Regions from separate parts of the Bradyrhizobium sp. T-1 genome, predicted to be linked through region 2. Evidence: predicted binding sites of a transcription regulator. Region 2 holds the regulator's gene; each other region holds the start of a gene.
What was found. The regulator LexA, encoded in region 2, represses DNA repair genes until DNA is damaged. The targets are predictions, from matches to a motif close to TGTTCNNNNTGTGTTCNG.

Region 1: ACWAT4_RS00930 (YifB family Mg chelatase-like AAA ATPase) is a predicted target of LexA. The motif match lies at 1,482-1,499, and genes of this name have one in related genera.
Region 3: ACWAT4_RS03205 (helicase-related protein) is a predicted target of LexA. The motif match lies at 3,325-3,342, and genes of this name have one in related genera.
Region 4: uvrA (excinuclease ABC subunit UvrA) is a predicted target of LexA. The motif match lies at 2,500-2,517, and genes of this name have one in related genera.

The regions. Positions count from the first base shown of each region.
Region 1 is NZ_CM132115.1:192,194-197,362, reverse strand. Features, by position in the region: gene ACWAT4_RS00930 (YifB family Mg chelatase-like AAA ATPase) at 1-1,433, opposite strand, end outside; gene ACWAT4_RS00925 (PilZ domain-containing protein) at 1,653-1,898, shown strand; gene ACWAT4_RS00920 (tetratricopeptide repeat protein) at 2,003-2,785, shown strand; gene ACWAT4_RS00915 (AAA family ATPase) at 2,832-4,121, opposite strand; gene ACWAT4_RS00910 (CpaD family pilus assembly protein) at 4,118-4,855, opposite strand; gene ACWAT4_RS00905 (type II and III secretion system protein family protein) at 4,907-5,169, opposite strand, start outside.
Region 2 is NZ_CM132115.1:3,965,640-3,970,808, forward strand. Features, by position in the region: gene ACWAT4_RS19030 (ComEC/Rec2 family competence protein) at 1-1,543, shown strand, start outside; gene ACWAT4_RS19035 (hypothetical protein) at 1,554-1,988, opposite strand; gene ACWAT4_RS19040 (hypothetical protein) at 2,185-2,382, opposite strand; gene lexA (transcriptional repressor LexA) at 2,560-3,261, opposite strand; gene ACWAT4_RS19050 (molybdopterin molybdotransferase MoeA) at 3,438-4,649, opposite strand; gene ACWAT4_RS19055 (helix-turn-helix transcriptional regulator) at 4,770-5,169, opposite strand, start outside.
Region 3 is NZ_CM132115.1:676,376-681,544, reverse strand. Features, by position in the region: gene ACWAT4_RS03205 (helicase-related protein) at 1-3,104, opposite strand, end outside; gene ACWAT4_RS03200 (DUF3108 domain-containing protein) at 3,704-4,513, opposite strand; gene rpmB (50S ribosomal protein L28) at 5,062-5,169, shown strand, end outside.
Region 4 is NZ_CM132115.1:4,097,896-4,103,064, reverse strand. Features, by position in the region: gene ACWAT4_RS19730 (single-stranded DNA-binding protein) at 1-199, opposite strand, end outside; gene ACWAT4_RS19725 (outer membrane protein) at 632-1,405, shown strand; gene ACWAT4_RS19720 (outer membrane protein) at 1,656-2,333, shown strand; gene uvrA (excinuclease ABC subunit UvrA) at 2,613-5,169, shown strand, end outside.

The sequences.
Region 1 (5,169 bases), 3.8 Mb from region 2:
GCCACCCGCAGCACGCGATGATAGCCGCGCGCCGACAGCCGCATGGTCTCGGCGGCGTCGCGCAGCAGCTTTTGTCCCTGCGCGTCCGGCTTGGCGATGTCTTCCAGCACGGATGCCGGCGCCTCGGCATTGGTGCGGACCCGCGGCAGGCCTGCATTGGCGTAGCGCGCGAGCTGGATGTCGCGCGCCGCTGCGACGCGCGCGGCGACTTCGGCCGAGCCTTCCGTCGGCGGCGGCAGGATCAGGTCCGCCGCGGTCACGGCTGGGACTTCGATGCGCAGATCAATGCGATCCATCAACGGACCGGAGATGCGTGCCTGGTAGTCGCCGGTGCAGCGGTCGACGCGGCCGCGCTTGCAGGCATAGCCGGGCTCGAACGCATTGCCGCAGCGACAGGGATTCATCGCCGCGACCAGCATGAAGCGCGCCGGATAAGTCACGCGGTGGTTGGCGCGGGAGACCGAGACCTCGCCGTTCTCCAAGGGTTGGCGCAGCGAATCCAGCACGCGCGGATCGAATTCCGGCAGCTCGTCGAGGAACAGCACGCCCTGATGCGCCAGCGAAATCTCGCCGGGCTTTGCCCGCATGCCGCCGCCGGTGAGCGCGGCCATGCTGGCGGAATGATGCGGTGAGCGGAACGGCCGCCGCGAGGTCAGCGCGCCACCCTCGATCTCGCCGGCAACGGAGGCGATCATCGAGACTTCGAGCAATTCGCTCGGCGACAGCGGCGGCAGGATCGAGGGCAGGCGTGCCGCCAGCATCGATTTGCCGGCCCCCGGCGCGCCGATCATCAGGAGGTGATGGCCGCCGGCGGCCGCGATCTCCAGCGCGCGCTTGGCGCTCTCCTGGCCCTTGATGTCGCGCAGATCGAGCGGCGACGCGGCTGCCTCGTGGACTTTCGGCACGGGCCGCGACAGCACTTGCGTGCCTTTGAAATGATTGGCGATCTGAATCAGCGAATGCGCGGCGACGATCTGGATGTCCGGGCTCGCCCAGGCCGCTTCCGAGCCGCAGGCGGCGGGGCAGATCAAGCCTTCCTCGCGCACATTGGCACCGAACGCGGCGGGAAGAACGCCGGCGACGGGTGCGATCGAGCCGTCGAGGCCGAGTTCGCCGAGCACGGTGAAGCCGGTCAGCGCATCCGGCGGGATCGCGCCGATCGCCGCCATCAGCCCGAGCGCAATCGGCAGGTCGTAATGGCTGCCTTCCTTCGGCAGGTCGGCGGGCGCGAGATTGACGGTGATCCGCCGCGCCGGCAGCGCCAGTCCCGAAGCGATCAGTGCCGAGCGGACCCGCTCGCGCGCCTCCGACACCGCCTTGTCGGGAAGCCCGACGATGGCGAACGCCGGCAGGCCGGGCGCAACCTGCACCTGCACGTCGACCGCGCGGGCCTCGATCCCCTCAAAGGCGACTGTCGAAACCCGCTGAACCATGCCTGCCCCCTCGCACAATCGAGGGTAGCAGACGGAGATAGTCCTGACAAGAACAATACGGGAACGACAATGAGGGGGGTCGCACCCCCTAACCAATCGTAAACAGGGTCCCGACACTACGCCTCGAATGCGAGCGGCTCTCCTCAGCACATTCCAACGAATGTCCGCTACTCCTAGAGGTGCGGGATGGGCCGTGATCTAACGGGTGAAGAATTCAAAATGCTTGCAAATCGCCGCAGAAGCGAACGACGGGTGTGCAGCCGGCTTGCCAAGATTCACTTCGGCGCGGGCTCGTTGCCACGGGACTGCACGATCACGGATATCTCCGACGGTGGCGTGAAGGTCGTGGCGGAGTTTCTGGAAGTGCCGCCGCAATTCACCATCATCTTCGCGCCGGACTATTCGCGTCAGTGCCGCCTGCGCTGGCGCATCGGCTGCGAGTTCGGTGCCGAATTTACCGACTGAGCGCGCAAACGATAACAATCGAGTCGCGAGCGACGCGTCCTTAACCGGACTTTAGCGTTAATAGGCAAAGCATCTCTGATCAGTCCGCCGGCGGTGATCAGAGTATGTCCAAGCGTTCGTTCCTTGCCTCTTCCCCGGCGAGATTCCTGCTTCCCGCGATGGCGGTGCTGGCGCTCGGCGGCTGCCAGACCACAAGCCTGGAGGACGTGACCGGCGCGCTCGGTGTGAGCAGCAAGCCCGAGCCTGCTGCGACGGCGGATGCCAGGCCGGATATGGACGCCCTGCGCGAACGTTATCGCGCCAAGCCCAGTGATCCCAACATCGCCCTCGACTACGGCAAGGCCCTGCGCGAGACCGGCCAGCACGCCCAGGCGGTCGCGGTGATGGAGCAGGCCGTGATGGTCCATCCCAGCAACAAGGCGCTGCTCGCCGGCTACGGCCGCGCGCTCGCCGACAATGGCAATTTCCAGCAGGCCTTCGATGTGCTGAGCCGCGCGCATACGCCTGAGGATCCCGACTGGCGCATCCTGTCGGCGCAAGGTGCGGCGCTCGACCAACTCGGCCGCAACGAGGAAGCGCAGCAATATTATGCGACGGCGCTGAAGATCGTGCCGGACGAGCCGCAGGTTTTGTCCAATCTCGGCCTGTCCTATGTGCTGCAGAATAATCTGTCGAAGGCCGAACAGGTGCTCGGCCGTGCCTATCAGCGCAATCAGAACAATGTGCGGGTCCGTGCCAATCTCGCGCTCGTGCTGGGATTGCAGGGCCGTCAGGCCGAGGCTGAAATCCTCGTGAAGGCCGATCTGCCGCCGGATCAGGCGGCGGCAAAGGTCGCGGCGCTGCGCGAGCTGCTGTCGAAGAAACAACAGCAGCGGGCCGAGAAGTAATCACCCGCCGCTGAGAGTCCTGTTCGCTCGAAAAACGCTCTCGCGCTTACGACGCCTTGCGATGCGGCGCCGATCCGCGTCCCGACCTGCCCTTCAGCTTCTTCAAGAGCGGACCGAGCAGCGAGCGCTTCGGCTTCTTCACGTCGCCGCGCCCGGCGAGACGGTTGGCCATGTTCTGGAACAGCTCGGTGGTGCGGTGGCTCTTGGAGACCTCCGCGATCATCTGGCCGTTATTGGCCGCGGTCGAGAACAGCTTGGAATCGAACGGAATCACCGCGAGCGGCTGGCTTTCCATGGTCTTGGCGAAGGACTTGACGTCGATCTCGGCTCGCTTGTGCATGCCGACCTGGTTGATGCAGTAGAGCGGCGGCCGGTCGTTCGGCCGTGCCGTCTTGAGCACGGTCAGCATGTTCTTGGTGTTGCGCAGGTTGGCGAGATCCGGCTCGGCCACGATGACGATATCGTCGGCGTTGACCAGCGCGCGCTTGGTCCAGGCCGACCATTGATGCGGGACGTCGAGCACGATGCAGGGCGTGGTCATGCGCAGCGTGTCGAAGATCGCATCGAACGCCTCGGCGCCGAAATCATAGACGCGATCGAGTGTGGCGGGCGCGGCCAGCAGGCTGAGATGATCGCTGCATTTGGCGAGCAGGCGCTCCATCAGCGCCGTGTCCGGCCGGTCCTGCGACAGCACCGCGTTGGCGATGCCCTGCGCCGGATCCTGGTTGTAGTCGAGACCGGCGGTGCCGAAGGCGAGGTCGAGATCGATCACGACGGAATCGAGCGCAAGGTCGCGCGCGATGGTCCAGGCCACGTTGTGCGCAACGGTGGAGGCGCCGACGCCGCCCTTGGCGCCGACCACAGCGATGATGCGACCGGTGATCATGGCTTCGGAGGCCGAGAACAGGCTGCAGATCGAGCGCACCACGTCGATGGTCTCGACCGGTCCGACCACGTAATCGTTGACGCCGCGGCGCACCAGTTCGCGATAGGGCGCGGTGTCGCCGGGATTGCCGATCACGACCACGCGGGTGCCGGGATCGCAGACCCCGGCGAGATCGTCGAGGCCTTCGAGAATGTCGCGCGTGCCGTCGGATTCGATGACGATGACGTTCGGCGTCGGCATCGTGTCATAGACTTCGATGGCCGCGGCGAGGCCGCCGCTTTTCGCGGTGAGATGGGCCTTGGCGAGACGGCGGTCCTGGCCGGCGGCGGTCACCGCGGCGAGCGTCTGCTCGGTCTCGCAGAAGGCCTGCACCGAAATACGGGGAACCGGCGCAATGTGATCCTCGGGGTGCTGCGGATCGTCCGCCTCTTCGTCGTGGATGTCCGTCATTTGCCTGTGTCGCTGAGTTTGGCCTTGTCAGCCTCGGGATAGATGGTCGTGGTCGGGGTGCCCTTGCGGTAGCGCTCGAACGCGATGTCGCGCCGCGCGGTATAGGCCGGCGTCTCCCCGCGCGGCTGCTCGAGATCGGCGGGGTTGTCGATCATGGCCGCCAGATTGCGCTGGGTGGCGCAGCCAAGATTGAAGTAGGGCCGGTTCTCGTTGTAGCCGGGGTCGAGGATCGACGGCCCCACGTCCTCGGGCCATAGCCCGCAAGGACCGGCGACCGCCTTGATCTTGGAATAGCTCAGCCGGATCGTCGGCAGCAGGCCGGGGTCTTCGGGACGGTAGGGATGCTGGACGATGGCGCGCGACGGCACGCCGCCGCTGCCGAGCACGGCGCGGATCTCGTGATAGGTCGCCGCCGCGGCGCGCGAGTTGGCGGTGTCGATGGGCACGTCGACGACGACGGAGCCGCTGCCTTCGCGCACCCAATCCTGGGCAATACCCATCACGTCGGCGTGCTGCGCGGCCGAAAGTCCGCCGCGGGCCTTGCCGACGAAGATCACGATCGAGCGCTTGCCTTCCTGCACCGCGATCGGGTGGCGCATGCGGTAATCGGTCGGCACCGTCTGGGTGGTGACGACGTCGCCCGTGGTGTTGCAGGCTCCCAGCATGACGGAGAGCCCCGTCAGCGCGAGTGCGATGCGCAATTTGCGGCGTCGATCGGCGGATGTCTTCGTCATCGGCTGGTCCCCTCTTCCCCGTGTCTTGCCCCGGTCCCCAAACCGTTCGTCTCAGTCGATGATGAAGCCGAAATCCCCGCGATTGCCGTCGATCGGATCGACGCGGCGCGCGATGCCGTAGAGGCGGTTCATGCGGCCGAGCAGCGCCGACTGCGCATCCGAGGACGGCGCGAAGCCGTCGTCGGGCCGCGACAATTCCTTCTGGGCGACCGCGCGCACCACATAGGGCGTCACGATCACCATCAGTTCGGTCTCGTTGTTGACGAAGTCCTGGCTGCGGAACAGTGCGCCGAGGATCGGCACCTGGTCGACGC
Region 2 (5,169 bases):
GGCCGTCATGCAGGGCCTGCGCGATGCGATCGATGCGCGCATTCGCTCTGTGCTCGACGGCGACAAGCGCGCGATCGCCACCGCGCTTCTGACCGGCCGCCGCGATGCAATCACCACGCCCGTCAACGACGCGATGTTCATCTCCGGTCTCGGCCATGTGCTGTCGATCTCCGGCTATCACATGGCCGTCGTCGCCGGCGTCGTCTTCTTCGCAGTCCGCGCGCTGCTGGCCCTGATCCCGGGACTGGCGGTCGGCTTCGCAATCAAGAAATGGTCGGCCGCCGCGGCGCTCATCGCATCAGCATTCTATCTGCTGCTCTCCGGCGCGGAGGTCGCAACGCAGAGATCGTTCTTCATGACCGCGGTGGTGCTGATCGCCGTGATGGTCGATCGCCGCGCCATCACGTTCCGCACCCTGGCCGTGGCGGCTTTGATCGTGCTTGCGGTTGCGCCGGAGGCGCTCGTCCATCCGAGTTTCCAGATGTCGTTCGCGGCGACGCTTGGGCTGGTGGCGCTGGTGCAGATCGGTATGCCGAACCTGTTTGCTTCGCCGGATCATTCGGCGACCGCGCGGATCGCGCTGTGGGGCGGCCGCGAGATCGCGATGCTGTTCATGGCCTCGATGATCGCGGGGCTCGCGACCACGCCCTATGCCGCCTTCCATTTCCATCGCGTCACGCCCTACGGCGTGCTCGCCAATCTCGGCGCGATGCCGGTGGTCTCGGCGCTGGTGATGCCGGCCGGGCTGTTGGGATTGCTCGCGGCACCGTTCGGGCTCGACGGCGTGTTCTGGTGGCTGATGGGGATCGGCATCGACTGGATGGTGGCGGTGTCGCGCTGGGTGGCCGCGCTGCCAGGCGCGGTCGGCCACATCGCAGCCTTCGGTACCGCGCCGCTGATCGCTGCCAGCCTCGGCCTCATCCTATTGGGTCTGTTGCGCACTCCGCTGCGCTGGTCGGGCGCGTTCGTGCTCATGGCAGCTACCGTCTGGGGTCTGTCGGTCCGTCAGCCCGACATCCTCATCGCCGGTAACGGTCAAAGCGTCGCGGTGCGGGGCAGGGACGGGCAGCTGCATCTGATCAGGACCAGCAAGGACAATTTCCTGCTGAAGGAGTGGCTAGCTGCGGACGCCGATCCGCGCGATGCCGGCAGCGCCTCGCTCGGTGACGGCGTGTCCTGCGACGAAATCGGTTGCGTGACGCCGCTCGCCGACGGCCGCATGATTGCGCTGGCGCTGCGCATCGACGCACTGGCCGACGATTGCAGCCGTGCCGCGCTGGTGGTGACAGCCAGGCCCGCGCCGCCGGATTGCGCTGCGATGGTGGTCGATCGACCGCGTCTTGCGCGTCAGGGTGCACTGGCGCTGACGCAGCGTGGTGACGGTTTTGCGATTGCGGCGGTGAAGGCGAGAGGCGCAAATCGCCCCTGGTCGCCGGCGGCGGCCGGCGATGGAGAATTCGAACAGACCCTCATGCCACGATCGACAGCTCCGCGCGCCAAAGACGCAACACCATCGGAGGCCGACCTTCAGGCCGAGGATTAAGGCCGTTGTCTCAGCCGATCGGCAGACGCGGGGGCGTCGTGCGGTTGTCGGCGATCACGCGCGGCTTCTGCTCGCGCTCGCCGAGCGGCTGGGTCACCGGCAGTTGCAGCACGGTCGCGCGCTGGCCTTCGACCAGCTGCGTCACCAGCACGTATTTGCCGTCGGGGAATTCGATCGCGTCGTGATGACGATCGGGAATGTGCGGATCGATCTTGCCGAACTTGCCGACGCGCGAGTTGACAGTGCGGGTCCAGATCCAGCGATTATCGTAGCGGACGTTGTCGGCGAAGGCGAGCTCCGTTCCCGGAAGGAGGCAGACCGCGACCGACATGTCGGCTTCGGAGGCGAAGCCGCGCGTCGAGGTGCCGCGGAAGGTTGTCGTGACGATCGTCTCGCCCACTTCTGCGGGGCGCGTCGCGACAGCGTGCAGGCTGTAGTCACACATCGGGGTGCTCCTCAATCAGGATAGCGACCCACGCCTCTGTCTCGGACGCGCAGGCCCCTATCAGAGTGGAAGCCTGCGATCTTATGCTTGTTTGTGGGCAAATCTGCGGCTCGCATCCGCAGCGCGCGATCACATTATCTTTTTCAAATGCACGAGGAACAAAGCCTGCTCTCGCGCATTCGGAGAGCGCGTTGCCTCAGCGGCCAGCAGGTGCCGACCAGCCCGAATATTGCCAGCCCGGTTGCGACGGCTGCTCGACGGCGTTGCGGGCGTTGCGGAATTGCTCGCTCGTCGCCTGCGGTGCCTTGCGGGCGTGGTGCTGCGCAGCCAAGGCCTGCGACGCTGATGCTGCGATCAGCGCCATCGCGACGGTGCTCAAAATGATCTTGCGCATGGTGGTCTCCTCGGTCTCTCAAAGGCCTGCGAAGCGACGCGTGCTTCGTTGCGGCGTACCGAGGATGTCGCGCTGGAGAGGGGACCGGATAATCTGTGCAAAACCAGAAAGACTATCCAGCCGGAGCGGACAATCGTCCGCTCCAATCGTTGATCGCGGTCGTCGATCGCGACGCGCTCAATACTTCCGGTACAGCCCGATCAGCTTGCCCTGGATCTTCACCCGGTTGGGCGGAAGGATGCGCACCTCATAGGCCGCATTGGCAGGCTCAAGTGCAATCGAGGCGCCGCGGCGGCGGAAGCGCTTCAGCGTGGCCTCTTCGTCGTCGATCAGGGCCACCACGATATCGCCGGTGTCGCAGCTCTCGTTGCGCTGGATCAGCGCCATGTCGCCATCGAGAATGCCGGCATCGACCATCGAATCGCCGCGTACTTCGAGCGCGTAGTGCTCGCCAGCCCCGAGCATGTCCGGCGGGACGCTGATGGTGTGGCTGCGGGTCTGCAAGGCCTCGATCGGCGTACCGGCCGCGATCCGACCCATCACGGGCACTGCAACCGGGCGTTCGCCCTCGTCGGCGGGTGGACTCGAGGTCGTGCGCACCTTGCCGAGGTTGCCCTCGATGACGCTCGGCGTGAAGCCGCGGCGGTTGCCGGCGGCGGCCTGGAGCTCGGGCAGCTTGATCACTTCGATCGCGCGGGCGCGGTTCGGCAGGCGCCGGATGAAGCCACGCTCCTCGAGCGCGGTGATCAGGCGATGGATGCCTGATTTCGAGCGCAGATCGAGCGCGTCCTTCATCTCGTCGAAGGAGGGCGGCACGCCGCTTTCCTTCAACCGCTCGCTGATGAACCGCAGGAGCTCGTACTGTTTGCGCGTTAACATCTCGACCAAAATCCCCCGGTTGATGTCGTTCGATTCCGAGACGCTGAGTTCAGCGATAAGCCGCTACATGCTCGAAACAAATCATGAACGGACACTATATGTTCGATACATGTTCCGCAACTGCTTAATTTACCGTGAACGCGACAAAGTTCGCGGAACGGTTGCGAACGAAGCGGTCAGGCGGGCAGTCGCAGCACCTCGCAAGGCGTGCCCGTCGCGGCCTTCGGCGCAAACGGCGGGCGCACGAGAAGTGCCTGTGCCGCAGCGAGATTCGCAAGCAGCGAGGAGTCCTGGTGATCGACGGGGACGACGACGAGCGTGCCGTCGTCGCGCATGTCGAGGCGCGCGCGCAGATAATCCTCGCGCTGGTCGTTGGCGCCGACATCGCGGCCGAGCACGGCGCGTTCGCGACGGTGATGAACCGCGGAGCGACCTGAGAGCGCGCGAATCAGCGGCACCATGAACAGGAAGGCGCACACATAGGACGACACGGGATTGCCGGGCAGTCCGATCACCCGCATCGGCCCGAGCTGGCCGTTCATCATCGGCTTGCCCGGCCGCATCGCAATCTTCCAGAACGCCATCGCGGTGCCTTCTTCCCTCAGCGCCTGCTGCACCAGATCGTGGTCACCGACTGAGGCGCCGCCGGTCGTGATCAGGATGTCGGCACCGGATTCGCGCGCACGGCGGATGCCGGCGGTGGTGGCGGCAAGCGTGTCGGCGGCAACGCCGAGGTCGACGGTATCGGCGCCCTCGCTGCGGGCGAGCGCATGCAGGGCGTAGCCGTTGGAATAGACGATCTGGCCATGGCCGGGCGTTGAGCCCGGCATCACCAGCTCGTCGCCGGTGGCGAGAATCGCGACCTTCGGGCGGCGGCGAACGGCAAGCTGCGGGTGGTTCATGCCGGCGGCGAGCGCGACGTCGCGCTCGGTCAGCCGCGCGCCCTTGCGCAAGAGCACGTCACCCTCGCGGAAGTCGATACCGGCAGGGCGGATGTGCCGTCCGGCGATGGCGGCTTCCCTGATCACGATGCGTCTGCCGTCGGCGACCGTGTCCTCCTGGATCACGACGGCGTCCGCGCCATCGGGAACGACGCCGCCGGTGAAGATCCGGACCGCTTCGCCCGCGCCGACAGTTCCTGCGTAAGGGCGGCCGGCTGCGACCTCGCCAATGACGGTCAGCTGCGCGTCGACCTTTGCCGCATCGGCCGCGCGGACGGCATAGCCATCCATCGCTGACATCGCCTGTGGCGGTTGCGTCCGCCGCGCCGCGACATCGCGCGCGAGCACGCGATGAAAGGCCTCATCGAGCGAGACTGATTCTTCGGCCAGCGGCTCTGCACCGGCGAGCACGGCGGCAAGCGCATCGGATACCGGCATCAGGGCCACAGTGAACTCCTGCTACAAATCGAGTGATTTGGTCGGCAAGGTTCTAGCCGAGCGAAGGGGCTGAGGCAAAACACCGCGAGATCACGTGCAACACGCGCGCCTGCCTTCGTCGAAGGAGATTTATTTCTGCAGCATGAGCCGCACCAGCTCGGCCTGCCGGGTGACACCGGTCTTGTCGAAAATCTTCGACAGATGGCTGCGCGCGGTTCCATCGGTGATGCCGAGGCGCTCCGCCGTGGCCCTGCGGCCGCCGCCCTTGACGATCTCCAGCGCGAACGCGGCTTCAGCGCGGGTGAGGCCGTAGCGCTCGCGCAAAGTCTCGCCTTGCGTCTTGGCGGCGGGTTCGGGGTCGGTGATCAACACCATCGCGCTCGAGCGCCAGCCGGAGGCGAGGGGGACGGCCTTCTCGATCCATTCGCTGCCGACCGGTGTTACCTGCACGCGCAGCGGCATGCGGCCAGGCGGTCGCTGCAGGCTCATCTCGCCGCCGATGCGGTCCGGATTGTCGAGGCTGCAGGAG
Region 3 (5,169 bases), 3.3 Mb from region 2:
TCGCCGCCTTCACGGCCCTTGCGGAAATCCCTGCCGCCGTCGCGGCGATGCCCGCCGCCGTGACGATGGCGCTCGCCCGGCTTGGCGCCTTCGGCTGCTTCGCCGGGCGCGGCCGCGGCGCCAGCCTCAGCACCGGCCTGCGGACGCTGGTTGGTGTGGCGCTGGTGGCGATGGCGCTCGTGGCGGGGCTTGCGATCCTCGTGACGGCCGCCGGGACGCCAGACCTCGACGAGCTCGGGCTCGGCGGGCGCAGCGGCAGCCTCAGGCGCAGCGGCAGCCTCAGGCGCAGCGGCATCGGGCGACGCGGCAGCTTCCGTTGCAGCGGTCTCGGCCGGAGCAGCTTCAGCAGCTTCCGTGGGTGCAGCGGCCTCCTCGGCCGGCGGCGCGATGCCGGGGGCATCCTCGGGCGTGACAGGTGCTTCAGGCGAGGCTTCGAGCGCCGGCTCTTCGTGCGCGGGCTCGTCCTGCTGCTCCATGCCGGGCGCGTCTTCGACGGTGACTGGCTCGCCAGCGGCCTCAATGGCCGTCTCCGCAGCGGCGGCAGCATCCTCCGTCGCAGGCGTCTCAGCGGAAACGTCCGCAACGGGCGTCTCCGCAGCGGCAGGCGCCGCGGGCTTCACCGGCAGCGGCGGACGCTTTTCCATACGATAGCCGAGCGCACGCAGCACCGAGGCAAAGTCCTCGCCGGCGGAGCCGGTGAGCGAGGTCATCGCCTGCGTCACCACAAAGCTGCGGCCGTCGAACGCGCCGGCGGGCTTTTCGCCGGGCGCATTGTCACGCCAGGCCAAAGCGGGGCGGATCAAATCGGCAAGGCGCTCCAGAATGTCGACGCGCACGGCGCGCTCGCCGGCCTGCTTGTAGCCGAGCACGCGATAGGCATCGCGCGGCAGCTGCTTGTCGACCGGGAACGAGGTGCGGCCCGACGATGCCAGATGCTGCGCGCCTGACAGCGCCGACAGATCGACATTGTCCTGCTTCAGCGCCCACAGCAGCGCGGCCAGCGCACGCGCGGCGGGCTTCAGGATGCCGGGGAAATAGATGTGATAGGCACCGAAGCGGACGCCGTATTTACGGAGCGTCGCGCGCGAGGGCTGGTCGAGATCCTTCAGCTCATTGGCGATCTTGGGACGCTCGAGCACACCGAGCGCCTCGACCAGCTGATAGGCGATGCCGCGGGCGATCCCCGTGACGTCCTCGGCCTTCGACAGCTCGAACATCGGCCCGAGCAGCTTCTCGATATGCGTCTTGAGCCAGAGATCGAGCCGCGCCTGCACCTTCTCACGGGGGCCGCCGGTCAGCCGCTCATCCGAGATGATGCGGATGCGCGGATGCAGCGCCTCCTCTGCGGCGGTCAGTCGCGCCACGGCATCGCCGGTCCAGCGGATGGTGCCATCGGAGGTCAGCACGAACTGATCGTCCGGCGCGTTGCCGAGCTTTTCGGCGCGCGTGTTGATCTCGCCGGCGAGCACCGCTTGCGCGGCAGCCTGCAAGGCTTTCGCATCGGAGCCGGCTTCCGCCGCATCCGGTGCAAAGGTGAAGCCATCGAGGCGGCCGATGACATGGCCTTCGACGATGACTTCGCCGGTCTTGCCGATTTCCGTATTCAAGCTCGTGTTCTCCCGCAGGCGGCGCATCAATACACTGGTCCGGCGATCAACGAAACGCTCAGTCAAGCGTTCATGGAGCGCATCCGATAATTTATTTTCGACCTCGCGGGCGATCCCCTGCCAGCGTTCGGGGTCTCTCAGCCAGTCCGGGCGGTTGGCGACGAAGGTCCAGGTGCGAATCTGCGCGATCCGGGCCGACAGCGTGTCGATATCGCCGTCGATGCGGTCGGCCTGGTCGACCTGGGCGGCAAACCAGGAATCCGGGATGCAGCCCTTCTGCATCAGGAAGCCGTAGAGCGTGGTGACGAGCTCGGCGTGGGCCGCCGGCGACAGCTTTCGGTAATCCGGGACCTGGCAGGCCTCCCACAGCCGCTCCACGGCAGCCTTGCCATGCGCGATATCGCGCACCTCGACGTCGCGGGCGGCATGGTCGAGCACGCGCATGTCTTCGGCGATCGGCGCCCGGGTCAGCGTCTCGTGGCCGGGGGCCAGGTTGAGCGAGACCTGGAGCGCGCCGAGGGAGGAGAAATCCAGCTTCGAGTTGCGCCATTGCAGCATCTTCACGGGGTCGAAGATGTGGTTCTGGAGCGCGTTCACGAGCTCGGGCTCGAACGGACCGCAGCGGCCGGTGGTGCCAAAGGTGCCGTTGCGCGTGGCGCGGCCGGCGCGGCCGGCGATCTGCGCGAACTCGGCCGGCGTGAGCCTTCGGAACTGATAGCCGTCGAACTTGCGGTCGGAGGCAAAGGCGACGTGGTCGACGTCGAGATTGAGGCCCATGCCGACGGCGTCGGTGGCGACGAGATAGTCGACGTCGCCGTTCTGGAACATCTCGACCTGCGCATTGCGCGTGCGCGGCGACAGCGATCCCAGCACCACGGCGGCGCCGCCATGCTGGCGCTTGATCAGCTCGGCGATGGCATAGACCTCATCGGCCGAGAACGCGACGATCGCGGTGCGGCGCGGCTGGCGCGTGATCTTGCGATCGCCGGCAAATTCCAGCTGCGACAGCCGGGGCCGGGTGATCATGGAGACGCCGGGCAACAGCCGCTCGATGATCGGGCGCATCGTCGCAGCGCCCAAAAGCAGCGTCTCGTCGCGGCCGCGGCGGTTGAGGATGCGGTCGGTGAAGACGTGGCCGCGCTCCAGGTCGGAGGCGATCTGGATCTCGTCGACGGCGAGGAAGGAGACGTCGATGTCGCGCGGCATCGCCTCGACGGTCGAGACCCAATAGCGCGGATTCCTCGGCTTGATCTTCTCCTCGCCGGTGATCAGCGCGACGGCCTCGGGGCCGACGCGTCCGACGATCTTGTTATAGACCTCGCGCGCGAGCAGCCGCAGCGGCAGGCCGATCATGCCCGAGGAATGCGCGAGCATCCGTTCGATGGCGAGATGGGTCTTGCCGGTGTTGGTCGGCCCGAGCACCGCAGTGACGCCGGCGCCGGGCACCCGATCGGACAGCGCGCGCTCGGAAGCGAAGGGGGAAGGAGGAAAGGCCATTCTGAATGATTAGGTAGTGGCGATTGAGGCGAATGTCAGTGCTGTCTGGGGCGGCGAGGTGAGGGAGACTCTCCGCGCGTCCGACTGTCACCGCATCCGTGGAAGCAGCCCCTCATCCCAACCCTCTCCCCGTAAGAACGGGGCGAGGGGGACGAGATAGCCGTGCAAATTCCGCGCAACTGTCTCACTTTGCGACGCTTTTCCCTCGCGCTTTAAGCTTCGGAACGACTCTAGAACGAATCGCGGCCGAATCGCAGACTCCCCACGGAGTCCCCTTCCGTTCACGCAACATGTCGCGGGACTCTTGTTTCCATCGCACTAGATGGAGTTTTGGGCTGCCGCACAAGCGACGTTTCGATGACGGATTTCCTTAAGTTGGGGATGGCGCGGAGTCGAATCAGAATCGGGGAGGAGTCAAATGGATTCCCCGGCATGACGGGCCCCTCACCTCTTTCGTCAAAACAACCCCATGCACAGTAGGTAAGTCGTTGATATTGTTGAAGCGGGAGAGAATATTCGGGCTGTCGTCCTCCGAGGGCCGCCCAAGAGGGCTGCCACCTCAGGATGACGGCCGGGGAGGGGCGTGCGCGGCAAAGATCCTACTGCGTTTTCGCCACCCTTGGCGGCTGGGCGGTGGTGATGAAGCTGGTCGCTTCCAGCATCGCCGGCCCCAGCGGCGTCGGCACTTTCAGCCAGAATGGAACCAGGATGCGCGTGCCCGCGACCGGCGCCAGCGCGATCTCGATGTTGCGCTGGGCGGCCAGATATTTGATCACGGGGCGGTCGGGGATGTAGCCGGCGATCGGCACGAAATAGAGCGCGCAGACCACGACCGGGCCGTGATAGCCCTTCTCCGCCTTCACGGTCTCCATGCGCTTGAAATCGAGCTTGAGCTCGTAGCGCATGCGGCCGTCGAACACGGGCGCGCTGCCGTGGCAGGCCTCCGGCGACAGCGGGTCCCCCGTGCCGGGCACGCGGACCAGCGAGGCCGTCATCGGATCGAACACGCCGCGGCGATGCGCGTCGGTGACGACGATGCGGTCGGCATCGACCGGCGGCTCCGGAATGATGCCGAACTCCTTCACATTGCCCTTGTCGAGCGTGATGTGGATCTCTTCGGTCTTCTTCGAGGTGGTGGTGGAAGCCTGGTAGGCGGAAGCGACCAGCGCACCATTGACGATGCGGCCCTGCGAGGCGCCGGTGCCGGACCCGCCCGCGAACGATTTCAAGATGCCGGTGGTGCCGCCGGAGGCCGCCGCCGAGAACACGTCGTCCTGGATATCGATGTTCCAGGCACCGCGGCCGACCGGAATGCCGGCCAGCGTCGCCTCATATTGCGCCTCGAGCTTGCCCTGCGCCGCCGCAGGCTCCGCCGCCCATGCCAGCACCAGCCCGCCAAGCGCAACCAGGGCCAGCCGGACAACAGCAGTCAGCCGGCCGGCCGCACGCAGCCGGGGCGGAAAGAGGGGTGAGGTGGGCACGAAACGATCCAATCGGAGAGCGAGTGTTGTTACTTAAGCCTGTTACGGCCGCAAGCAATGCATCCGGGCCGCTCAAGCCGGGAACTCACTGGAGTCTTTCAGGCGCGATTGCGCCCTTTATGTGATGGTAAGGCGCTTTAAACATTGCCGTTTTGGTGATCGGCCCGTGTCCCCGCCCCGGCGGGATAACCTCTCCCGCTTGCGGGAGAGGTCGCGCGCAGCGCGGGTGAGGGCTTTCTCCTCTGGGGGACATCCACTACGTTCCCACCGCGGTGACACCCTCTCCCCAACCCTCCCCCGCAGGCGGGGGAGGGAGCGCACCTTATCCCGGGGCACGATCCGTGGCCCAAATCCTTGACTACCCGCCCCTATCCCCCTATACGTCCGCCCGCTCCCTACAAGGACACAGAATTAGCCCCCGTGGCGCCCCGAATGGCGGCCGCAATCGTTGGGGGTTCGAAACAAGGATTTTTGCCATGTCTCGCCGCTGCGAACTGACGGCCAAGGGCCCCCTCGTCGGCCACAAGGTCAGCCACTCCAACATCAAGACCAAGCGCCGCTTCCTGCCGAACCTGGTCAACGTG
Region 4 (5,169 bases), 130 kb from region 2:
CTTTGCAGAGACCTTCATTGAAGATCACGACGCGATGCCATTCGGTCTTTTCCTTGCGCTCGCCGCTGTTCTTGTCGCGCCAGGTCTCGGAGGTCGCGATGCTCAGATTCGCAATCGGCCGCCCGTCCTGGGTACGGCGGATTTCCGGGTCCTTGCCGAGGTTTCCGACCAGAATGACCTTGTTGACGCTTCCCGCCATCGCCGCTCTCCACTCCGAATGCCACTGAATTTCAAAAGGCGCGCCCGCGCTGCCGCCTGTTGGCCGACCCTATACGCTTACGAGCGCCGATCGGCCCGCCGCGCCCTCGGTTATCCCCACATATAGCATCGACCCGGGATTTGTTCCAGATTTGTTCCTAGGGAAACTGGAGCCGATTTTGCGCGCAACGCGTTCTTGATGTCGCTATTCACTATGCGATGAATTGGAACTCTACCGAGTTCCCAAAAACACCAAAAACCGCTTAACATTCATCAACTTGTACGCCCTTCGATTGATCGGCAAGTGTTGCATTCCAGAGACGGACTCCGCCCCAAGATGGGCGTAGGGTTGCCCCGAAATTGTTCATTTGGGCGTCGCGCCTAACTGACCGCTCCGGGGACCTTTGGAGCTGTCGACATTGGGGAGACTGCAATGAAGAAAATTCTGTTCGGAACAATCGGTATCGTTGCGTTGGGCATGTCGGCTCCCGCAAGCGCGGCGGATCTGGCGGCACGCCCTTACACGAAGGCGCCGATTGCGGCACCTGCTCCGATCTACACCTGGACTGGCTTCTATCTCGGTATTCAGGGCGGCGGTGGCTGGGGCCGGAGCAACGAAACGTACTTCCTTGCCCCCAATACTCCCGCCTTCGCAGGAACGCAGAACTACGACACCAGCGGCGGCTTCGTCGGCGGCGTTGCCGGTTACAATTGGCAGATGGGCGCCTTCGTTGTTGGTCTTGAGGGCGATTATCACTGGGCCGACATCAACGGTCGGTCGTCGGTGATCAATGTCGGTCCGCCGAACCTCGGCGACTCCTATGCCACCAAGCTACGCGGCTTTGGAGACATCAAGGGCCGCGTTGGTTACGCTTGGGGACCGGCGCTCTGGTTCGTGAGCGGCGGTGCGGTTGTCGGCGATATCCAGCATCGCTACGACGCTGCCCTCAACGGCGGCGCGGCCAACACTTTCGTCCAGAACGACTGGCGCTGGGGTTGGACCCTCGGTACCGGCGTGGAGTACATGTTCGCTCCAAACTGGTCGGCAAAGGTTGAGTACAACTACATCGACCTCGGCAAGAGCACGATTCAGTACGCCGCAGTGCCGGCGACGAATCGCTCGGAGTGGAACGACACGATCCACACCATCAAGGCCGGCGTGAACTACCACTTCAATTGGGGTACGCCCGTCGTCGCGAAGTACTGATCGATACAAGTACTGATCCACCCGGAATTATTCAGGAATAGAAGGCCGGCCTCCCGCCGGCCTTCTTGCTTTTTGTTCCCAATGGGAACCATAGGTCAGCGTCTATTACATTTTGTATCCGTTGTGGCTTTTGAGAGACACAACTTGCAGCTTCAGTGGTGTAAGCAAGGCATAAGTTGGACCACAGCGTCCGATGCTGCTTCCGACGCACGGAAGTCAAAACAGAAACTGGGACTGGGATTTGTTGAATATGAAGAAGATTTTCTTGGCTTCGGCCTGTCTGCTCGCCCTCACTGGCGCCGCTTCGGCTGCCGATCTGGCTGCGCGCCCCTACACCAAGGCTCCAGTGGCCGTGGCCTCGGTCTACAACTGGACCGGATTCTACCTCGGTATCGTCGGTGGTGGCGCCTGGGAAGCCGCCTCTGGTGACCCGAAGATGAAGGGTGGGTTCGTCGGCGGCACCGCCGGCTACAACTGGCAGACCGGCAACGTCGTGTTCGGCGTCGAGGCTGATGGCGCCTGGGCTGACGTCAGCGCCTCCGCCGCGGGCACCGTTCCTGGCTTCGGTGTCGTAACCGTGAGCTCGAAGACCGACGCGATGGGCACCGTGCGCGGCCGCATCGGCTACGCCGTCAACAACGTCCTGTTCTACGGCACGGGCGGCTACGCCTGGATCGACAACAAGATCAGCCTCTCCGCACTCGGCGTGTCCGTGTCGGACAGCAAGTGGCACTCCGGCTGGACTGTCGGCGCAGGCGTCGAGGCATTCTTCGCTCCGCAGTGGTCGGTCAAGGGCGAGTACCTCTATCGCAGCCTGGGCGGCGAGACCTACTTCTCGGGCGCTCTGCCCTCCGGCACCATCAACTTCCACACCGTGCAGATCGGCGTGAACTATCACTTCGGCGCACCGGTGGTCGCAAAGTACTAATCGTCGCGACCGACGTCACATCGTTACGAAAGGCCGGCCTTGCGCCGGCCTTTTTGTTTTCGAGGGCACGCTCCCACCGCTGTTCCACGGGGCTTCCTGCTGCCAAGTCCCGCCAGCGTGCCAACAATCCGTTGACGATTCGCAAGTCCCACTGGAAATCCGTCTCCGTTCTTCCTACGTTCGCTCGCATACCCATTGGCGCCGATCCCGGTTCCGGGCAAAGCGCGCCTTTACGTCGGCGCGATCGCGCACCTTTGGGATTCCTTGAGGGCAACTCGGATGGATGAAGTGATCAAGGCGAAGCGCCAACAGCAGAACGCGGGCTCGAGCCTGCGCGCAATTACGATCCGCGGCGCGCGCGAGCACAACCTCAAGAACATCGACGTCGAGATTCCCCGCGACAAGCTGGTGGTTTTCACCGGCCTCTCCGGCTCCGGCAAATCCTCGCTCGCCTTCGATACCATCTACGCGGAAGGCCAGCGCCGCTACGTCGAGTCGCTCTCGGCCTATGCGCGCCAGTTCCTGGAGATGATGCAGAAGCCGGATGTTGACCAGATCGACGGTCTGTCGCCGGCGATCTCGATCGAACAGAAAACGACGTCGAAGAACCCGCGCTCGACCGTCGGCACGGTCACCGAGATCTACGACTACATGCGCCTGCTCTGGGCGCGCGTCGGCGTGCCCTATTCGCCGGCCACGGGACTTCCGATCGAGAGCCAGACCGTCTCGCAGATGGTCGACCGCGTGCTGGCGCTGCCCGAGGGCACCCGCCTCTATCTGCTCGCCCCCGTCGTGCGCGGCCGCAAGGGCGAGTACCGCAAGGAGCTCGCCGAATGGCTCAAGAAGGGCTTTCAGCGCGTCAAGATCGACGGCACCTTCTATGAGCTCGCTGAGGCGCCGACCCTCGACAAGAAATTCCCGCACGACATCGACGTCGTGGTCGACCGCATCGTCGTGCGCGCCGATATCGGCCAGCGCCTCGCCGAAAGCTTTGAGACGGCGCTGAAGCTCGCCGAAGGCCTTGCCGTCATCGAATATGCCGATGCACCTTCTGCCGCCGCTGCGCCTGCCGAAGAGAAAAAGAAGACCGCAAAAATCCACGACAAGAGCGGGCCCGAACGCATCCTGTTCTCGGAAAAATTCGCCTGTCCGGTCTCCGGCTTCACCATCCCCGAGATCGAGCCCAGACTCTTTTCGTTCAACAACCCCTATGGCGCGTGCCCTGCCTGCGGCGGCCTCGGCGTCGAGCAGCATGTCGACGAGGACCTCGTCATCCCCGACAAGGAGCTCGCGATCGGCAAGGGCGCGATCGCGCCCTGGGCCAAGTCGTCGTCGCCCTATTACACGCAGACGCTGACGGCGCTCGGCAAGCACTACAAGTTCACATTGACCACAAAGTGGAAGGATCTGCCGAAGAAGACGAGAGACGCGATCCTCCATGGCTCCGGCGAGGACGAGATCAAGTTCTCCTACGAGGACGGCGTCCGCTCCTACGACACCAAGAAGCCGTTCGAAGGCGTCATCACCAACATCAACCGCCGCTACCGCGAAACCGAAAGCGAGTGGGCGCGCGAGGAGTTGGCAAAGTATTTCCACGACGTGCCCTGCGGCGCCTGCAACGGCTTCCGTCTCAAGCCCGAGGCGCTCTGCGTCAAGGTCGGGGCTAAGCATATCGGCGAGATCTCCGAGCTGTCGGTGAAGAGCGCCGGCGCCTGGTTCGAGACGGTGCCGGCCGCGCTGAACGCGCAGCAGAACGAGATTGCCGGGCGCATCCTCAAGGAGATCCGCGAGCGCCTGACCTTCCTGCTCGATGTCGGCCTCAACTATCTCACCCTCTCCCGCTCCTCCGGCACGCTGTCCGGCGGCGAGAGCCAGCGCATCCGCCTGGCCTCGCAGATCGGCTCGGGCCTGACGGGCGTGCTCTACGTGCTGGACGAGCCCTCGATCGGCCTGCACCAGCGCGACAACGCGCGGCTGCTCGACACGCTCAAGCGCCTGCGCGATCTCGGCAACACCGTGGTCGTGGTCGAGCATGATGAGGATGCCATTCGGCTCGCCGACTACGTGCTCGACATCGGCCCCGGCGCCGGCATGCATGGCGGCAACATCGTCGCCGAAGGCACGCCCGACGAGATCATGCGCAACCCGAAATCGCTGACCGGCAAATATCTCACTGGCGAGCTCGAGGTCGAGGTGCCGGAACGGCGCCCGCCGAACCATCGCCGCACCATCAAGGTGGTGAACGCGCGCGGCAATAACCTCAAGAACGTCACCGCGGAAATTCCGCTCGGCCTATTCACGGCCGTCACCGGCGTGTCCGGCGGCGGCAAGTCGACGCTTCTCATCGACACGCTCTACAAGGCCATCGCGCGCAAGCTCAACGGCGCGAGCGAAGGCGCCGCCCCGCATGACCGCATCGAGGGCCTCGAGCATATCGACAAGATCATCGACATCGACCAGTCGCCGATCGGCCGCACCCCGCGCTCGAATCCTGCGACCTACACCGGCGCCTTCACGCCGATCCGCGAATGGTTCGCAGGGCTCCCCGAAGCCAAGGCGCGCGGCTACGAGCCCGGCCGCTTCTCCTTCAACGTCAAGGGCGGCCGCTGCGAGGCCTGCCAGGGCGACGGCGTCATCAAGATCGAGATGCACTTCCTGCCCGACGTCTACGTCACCTGCGACGTCTGCAAGGGCAAGCGCTACAACCGCGAGACGCTGGAGGTCCTGTTCAAGGGCAAGAGCATTGCCGACGTGCTGGACATGACCGTCGAGGAAGCCGCCGAGTTCTTCAAGGCGGTACCGCGCGTGCGCGAGACCTTCCAGACCCTGCACCGCG